Regions from separate parts of the Thioalkalivibrio sp. ALgr1 genome, predicted to be linked through region 2. Evidence: predicted binding sites of a transcription regulator. Region 2 holds the regulator's gene; the other holds the start of a gene.
What was found. The regulator sigma-54, encoded in region 2, starts transcription at its own class of promoters, with help from an activator protein. The targets are predictions, from matches to a motif close to TGGCANGNTNCNTGCTT.
Positions count from the first base shown of each region.

Region 1: flgB (flagellar basal body rod protein FlgB) is a predicted target of sigma-54. The motif match lies at 1,693-1,709, and genes of this name have one in related genera.

Region 1 is NZ_KB905133.1:173,007-176,566, reverse strand. Features, by position in the region: gene F466_RS0105195 (chemotaxis protein) at 1-516, shown strand, start outside; gene F466_RS0105190 (protein-glutamate O-methyltransferase CheR) at 790-1,605, shown strand; gene flgB (flagellar basal body rod protein FlgB) at 1,786-2,196, shown strand; gene flgC (flagellar basal body rod protein FlgC) at 2,233-2,652, shown strand; gene F466_RS0105175 (flagellar hook assembly protein FlgD) at 2,666-3,337, shown strand; gene flgE (flagellar hook protein FlgE) at 3,363-3,560, shown strand, end outside.
Region 2 is NZ_KB905132.1:850,740-854,299, forward strand. Features, by position in the region: gene lptB (LPS export ABC transporter ATP-binding protein) at 1-565, shown strand, start outside; gene F466_RS0104065 (RNA polymerase factor sigma-54) at 624-2,117, shown strand; gene hpf (ribosome hibernation-promoting factor, HPF/YfiA family) at 2,120-2,458, shown strand; gene F466_RS0104075 (PTS sugar transporter subunit IIA) at 2,463-2,933, shown strand; gene hprK (HPr(Ser) kinase/phosphatase) at 3,001-3,560, shown strand, end outside.

The DNA.
Region 1 (3,560 bases), on a different contig from region 2:
GAGATCGACAACAAGCTGGTCGAGATCATTGACGTCGAACGGGTACTGTCGATCGTCAACCCGTTGCCATCCACGGTATCCGACGCGGTGCGCGCGGAGGCCGAGGAAGAACGCGCCAAGCATGGACAGCGCAAGATTGTGATCGTTGATGACTCCGTGGTCGCGCGCAAGCAGATCGAGGGTGCGATCAAGGGCCTGGGCTGGGAGTACGTGGTCTTCAAGGATGGTCGCGAGGCGCTGGATTTCCTGGAGGAGCAGGCCGAGGCCGGCACCGTGGACGAGGTGGTGGAGCTGGTGATTTCGGATATCGAGATGCCGCGCATGGACGGCTATACCCTCACCGCTCGAATTCGTGCGAACGATCGCCTGAAAGGCCTCCGGGTTCTGCTGCACTCGTCACTGAGTGGGGAGTTCAATACGGATATGGTCAAGCGTGCCGGGGCCGACGCCTTCCTGTCCAAGTTCAACCCCGACGAGCTGGCCGAGGCTGTGCTTGACCAGACCCGCAAGGACTGATGCCGGTGCCTGCGCCGTTTGCGTTAGTCGACCGAGTCGACCCTGGCGGCATGGAAGCGGTAACGGATTGCCGGCCGCATGAACATCAGCGGCCATGGCGCGCCGCATCGATCACCCGTTGGGATGCTGTCGGCGTCCGCGCGGTTGCACGTATACTGCATCCGTCCGGCATGGGGGATCGCGTGTTCCCCAGTCGGGTTTTCCGACACGCTGTCAAGGATTCGTCATCAACGTGCCCGTCCGCCCGTACCGTCGACTTTCAAGGATGACTTCGTGATCGACTCGCGTGACTACGAGGAGTTCTCGCGTTTTCTTTCCGAGTGCTGTGGCCTGGTGCTGGGCGACAGTCGTCAGTATCTCGTGTCGAGCCGACTGTCGCGGCTGCTGGACGAGTTCGGCTACAAGAGTGTGCCGGAGCTGCTGCACGCAATGCGCCAGGCACCCAACCCGCGCCTGCGCACGCGTGTGATCGACGCGATGACCACGAACGAAACCTCCTGGTTTCGCGATGGCTTCCCGTTCGAGATCCTGCGCCATGTACTGCTCCCGGAACGGGCGGAGAAAGGCGCAGGGATCAAGGTCTGGTCGTCCGGCTGCTCCAGCGGACAGGAGGCCTACAGCATCTCGATGGTGGCGTCCGAGTGGGAGGAATCGCGGCCCAAGCGTGTGGTGCCGGTATCGATCCTGGGTACGGATCTCTCGGAGAAGATTCTGGACGATGCCCGGCGCGCGGTGTACGACGGGCTGAGCATCGTCCGTGGCCTGAGCGAGGCGAGGCGCGCCCGCTTCTTCGAGACCGTGGCGGAGGGCCATCGCGTACGCCCGGAGATCCAGCGCCGCTGCCGTTTCCAGAAGCTCAACCTGATCGACAGCTATGCGGCGCTGGGCAAGTTCGACATCGTGTTCTGTCGCAACGTGCTGATCTATTTCTCCGCCGAGACCAAGCGACAGGTTCTTGACGGAATTGCCCGCCAGATGAATCCCGGTGGCTATCTGTTTCTTGGCGCTTCCGAGACAGCGGGTCCTTACACCCAGGCCTTCGAAACCGTTCGCACCGAGTACGGCTCCGTCCTTCGCCTGAAGGGCTGATCGGCCCTTTCCGCCTTTCCATACGGTCGCTCCCGCGATCCGGGCGCCACCCTCGGCGCTGCTCTCCCAACCTCTTTCGGCCCATAGTGGCACACCAATTGCTTTGTCCCTGTCGTACGGGGCGAAGCGGTTTCGTCCCGAGGAACCTGAAGTTCGCCAGTGGCGGACGGGGTACGACGGATGAGTCTCTCTCTCGACAAGGCGATGGGCATTCTCCCGGAGGCGGTGAACGTCCGTGCGAAGCGGATGGAGCTGCTGGCCTCGAATATCGCGAATGCCGATACGCCGAATTACAAAGCGCGCGATATCGACTTTCGCTCGGTGCTGCAGGCGGCGGCCGGCGAGGGCGGCAACATGCCGATGGCGAGCACACATCAGGGCCATATCGGCGCCGGCGGGGCGGGTGGTGCCAACGGGTCGATGGAGACGCTTTATCGCGTGCCGTCGCAGCCGTCTCTGGATGGCAACACGGTGGACCCGCAGCTGGAGCGGGCGGCCTTTGCCGAGAATTCCCTGCAGTACCAGAGCAGCCTCGAGTTCCTGAACCGCCGGGTTTCCGGCATCCGTGATGCTCTGCGGGGCGAGCGCTAATGCGAGCGCCAACGCTGGGAACAGGAGAGTGATGTCGTGAGTGATCTGTTTAATCTGTTCAACACCTCGGCCTCCGCGCTGACCGCGCAGTCGGTGCGGCTGAATACGGTCGCGTCGAATCTGGCCAACGCCAACACCGTGGCGACCAACCCCGACGAGGCCTACCGGGCGAAGCAGGTGCTGTTTCAGACCGTGATGAACCAGGCCGATCCGAACGGCGCCTCCAATGGCGTGCGGGTGGCGGGAATTGATGAGTCGCGCGCGCCGCCACAGGCGCACTACGAACCAAACCATCCGCAGGCCAACGAAGACGGCTACATCTTCCGTCCCGCGATCAGCGTGGTGGAGGAGATGGCCAACATGATGTCGGCCTCGCGCAACTACGAAGCGAACGTCGAGGTGATGGAGACCTCGCGCCAGCTGTTGCAGCGAACGCTGCAGATCGGCCAGGGCTAAACCGGAGCCTCCCATGACTCAGATATCACCCGAAATGCTGGACCGCTTGGGCCTGTCACGTCCCAAGCCGGACGACAAGGAGACGGATCGCCTGGGTCAGGACGATTTCCTGAAGCTGATGACTACCCAGCTGCAGAATCAGGACCCGTTTGAACCGATGGAAAACGGGGAGTTTATCGGTCAGATGGCTCAGTTCTCGACCGTCACGGGGATCGAAGAGCTTTCGAAGTCCTTCGAGAAACTCGCTCAGTCCATGGGCCAGAGCCAGACCCTGCAAGCGGCCTCCCTGGTGGGTAAGGACGTCCTTGTCCCAACCGACTTCAGCGAGTTGGGTGCGGATGGCACGGTGCGCGGCGCCGTGGATCTGGATCAGTCGACCGGGCAGTTGCAGGTCGAGGTGTACAGCCCCACGGGTGAACGCATCCGAAGCATGAATCTGGGTTCGGCCAGTGAGGGGCTGCAGGAATTCACCTGGGACGGTCTGCGCGATGACGGGACGCCTGCGGCCCCGGGCGTATATGAATTCCGGGCGTCGGCCCAGAGCGGTTCCAGTAGTGAATCAGTAGATGTCTTCCTCGACGCCCGCGTCGAGAGCGTTTCGGTAGGCGACGATTCCAGCCTGGGCCTGATGGTCCGTGGCCTGGGCGAGATCAATTTCTCGGATGTCCGGCGCATCAGCAGCTGACGGACTCTAACGGAGGTAGACCAGTATGCCCTTCAATATCGGATTGAGCGGACTGAACTCGGCGCAGGCCGATCTGCAGACCACCGGCAACAACGTCTCGAATGCCGGCACGACCGGTTTCAAGCGCTCGCGCGCCGAGTTCGGTGATGTCTTTGCGCAGAGTTTTGGTGGCGTCAGCCAGACCGCGACTGGGGGTGGTTCGCGTCTCATGGCGGTGACACAG
Region 2 (3,560 bases):
GCCCAATCGTGGCCGCATCACGCTGGGTGACCGGGACATCACCCGGGCCCCGATTCATTCGCGGGCCCGAGCCGGGCTGGGCTACCTGCCGCAGGAGGCCTCGATCTTCCGTCGGCTGAGTGTTTGGGACAACCTGCAGGCGGTGCTGGAGCTGCGCTCGGAGCTCGACCGCCACGAGCGACGCCGCATCGGCGATGCCCTGATCGAGGAGTTCCAGCTGGAGACCGTGCGCCACAGCCCTGGGATTGCCCTGTCCGGGGGCGAGCGTCGCCGCGCCGAGATCGCGCGGGCACTGGCCGGTGACCCGCGCTTTATCTGCCTGGACGAACCGTTTGCCGGCGTGGATCCGATTTCCGTGGGTGATATCCAGGCCGTGATTGGGCATCTGGCCCAGCGCGGGATCGGTGTGCTGATTTCCGACCACAACGTGCGCGAGACCCTCGGAATCTGCGACAGGGCCTATATTCTTAGTGAGGGCCGCATCCTGAGCGCCGGGACCCCGCAGGAGCTGCTGGACGACCCCCAGGTGCGCCGCGTGTATCTCGGAGAAAACTTTCGACTGTGAACATTGATCAGTGTTTCCTTAAGATGATCTTGATGGTCACCATGGACCTCAAACCGCGATGCTGAAACCCGGGCTCAATCTGCAGCTGGGGCAGACGCTGACGATGACCCCGCAGCTGCAACAGGCGATCCGTCTGCTGCAGCTTTCCACGCTGGAGTTGCAGGCGGAGATCCAGCAGGCGCTGGAAAGCAACCCCATGCTCGAGCAGGTGGAGGACGAGGGCGAGGAGGCCCCGCCCGAGCGCCCGGAGGAAGGGGGCGAACGGGTCGACGGGGATCGCATGCAGGCCGACACGGCTGGCGATGACGTGATCCCCGAGGAGTTGAGCACCGACAGTCGCTGGGACGACATCTACGAGCCCGCCCCGAGCCCACGCGGCCTGGACGACCGCGACCCGCTGGAGAATACCTCCGACGGCGAGGACGAGGGCCTGCAGGACCACCTGCTCTGGCAGCTGCATCTGAGCCACCTGACCCCACGAGACCAACGGATCGGGGCGGCGCTGATCGACGCGATCAGCCCGGACGGCTATCTGGACAGTGAACTCGAGGCGCTGGCGGAGATGATCAGCCAGGGCGAAGACGAGCCCGTGGGGGTCGACGAGGTCGAGGCGGTGCTGCACTGGATTCAGCAGTGCGACCCGCTGGGCGTCGGTGCGCGGGACCTGCGCGAGTGCCTGGAGATCCAGCTGCGCCATTTGGCGCCGGATGCCCCGGCGCGTGACGCGGCTCGAGCCATCCTGGAAAACGGCATGGAGAGCCTGGCCAAGCGGGACTACCGAGCCCTGCAGCGCCAGTCCGGCGTGCGCGACCCGGACGAGCTGGCGCGGGCGCTGGACCTGATCCGCACCCTGAATCCGCGGCCCGGTGCCCAGATCAGCGAGTCCACTTCGGAATATGTGGTGCCGGATGTCTATGTCCGCCATGACCGCGATGGCTGGCGCGTGGACTTGAACCCGGAGATTGCGCCGCGCATTCGCATCAACGATCTCTATGCGGGCATGGTGCGGCAGGTCTCCGATGCGCGTGATAGCGCGTTTATGCGCGATCAGTTGCAGGAGGCGCGCTGGTTCCTGAAGAGCCTGCACAGCCGGAACGACACCCTGCTGCGGGTCGCCCAGGCCATCGTCGTGCGCCAGCAGGGGTTTCTCGAGCATGGTGAGGTTGCCATGCAACCGCTGATCCTGCGCGATATCGCCGAGACCCTGGAGATGCACGAATCGACCATCTCGAGGGTGACTACACAGAAATACATGCACACCCCGCGTGGGGTATTCGAGTTCAAGTACTTCTTTTCCAGTCATGTTGGCACAGCCGATGGCGGCGAATGCTCGGCGACCGCGATCCGTGCCATGATTCGGGAATTGATTGGTGGCGAGACCCCGAACAAGCCACTGAGTGATGCAAAACTGGCCCAGATCCTGTCGGATCGGGGCATTAATGTGGCCCGACGCACCGTGGCCAAGTACCGCGAGGCTATGCACATACCGTCTTCCAGCGAACGCCGGCAGATGGCGAGTATGCCCAGTGGAACCAAGCAAAAAGGAGCCTGACCATGCAGATCAACCTGACCGGCCATCACGTCGATATCACCGACGCCCTGCGCGACTACGTGAACGAAAAGTTCGCGAAGCTGGAACGCCACTTCGACAAAGTGATCGACGTGCATGTGGTGCTGACCCACGAGAAAAACCAGAACCTGAACAACAAGGCGGAGGCCAATCTCCAGGTCAGCGGCAATCACATCCACGCCGAAGCCAGTCACGAGGATATGTATGCGGCGATTGATGGCCTGATCGACAAGGTGGATCGTCAGCTGATCAAGCACAAGGAAAAGGTCAAGGACCATCACCGCGCCGAGGGTGCCCAGCGCAACCGCGAACAGGCCCTTTAACGCAATGACCATTGCCGAGCTGATCACCCGCGCCCGTATCCGGCTGGAGCCCGAGTGTTCCAGCCAGAAACGGGCGCTCGAGACCCTGGCCGAGTTGCTGGCCGTCGGCGGCGAGGAGTCCGCCGGCCCGGCCAGCGGGGCCATCTTCGAGGCCCTGTCTGCCCGCGAGAAGCTTGGCTCCACCGGTCTGGGGCATGGCGTGGCCATCCCGCATGGGCGTCTGGCCGAGCTCGATGCCCCCCGGGTCGCGGTCCTGCGGCTGGACCAGGGGGTCGACTTCGACGCCATGGACCACGAACCCGTGGACATCCTGATCGCACTGCTGGTGCCCGAGGCGGCGACCAGCGCGCACCTGGACCTGCTGGCGCAGCTGGCTCGCGGTCTCTCGCAGCCCGACAATATCGCCTCGCTGCGCCGTGCCGGCGACGCGGACGCCCTGGAACGCGAACTGACCCGGGCCTTCGGCGACGCCTGAACATGGCTCTCCCGGCAGTACTTTCTCTCTTACGACGCCCCGTGCCAGCACTGCCGGAGATTCGTGCATGAACGAGGCACTGGGAGAGGGCGGCATCGCGCGCGACATCACCGTAGAGGTCCTGATCCAGGCGATGGGCAATCGCCTGGATCTGCGCTACGTACACGGCGAGCAGGTCGCACCGGATCGCAACCTGGTCGGCGGTGACGGCGACGACCTGCCCCTCGCCGGGCACCTCAACCTGATCCGGCCTAACCGTATCCAGGTGATCGGCGATTTCGAGGCGCGCTATATCGCGCGGCTGAGCGATGATCAGCGCGAGCAACTGATCCTGGAGATGGCCTGCACCGGGACGACCGCGGTGATCTTCGCCGAGGACACCTGCCCGTTCTCGGAGATGCCGGACGTCCCCGATGAGCAGCTGCCGCTGATCTTGTGCTCCTCGACCAGCAGCCACGAGATTATCTCCCTGCTGCGCTATTTCCTGCAGCAGCGGCTGGCCCATTTCGAGGTGCGCCATGGCGTGTTCATGGAGATCCTCGGCATTGGCGTGCTGATCAGCGGGGCCTCCAGCGTGGGCAAGAGCGAGGTGGCGCTCGAGCTGATCTCGCGCGGGCACCGGCTGAT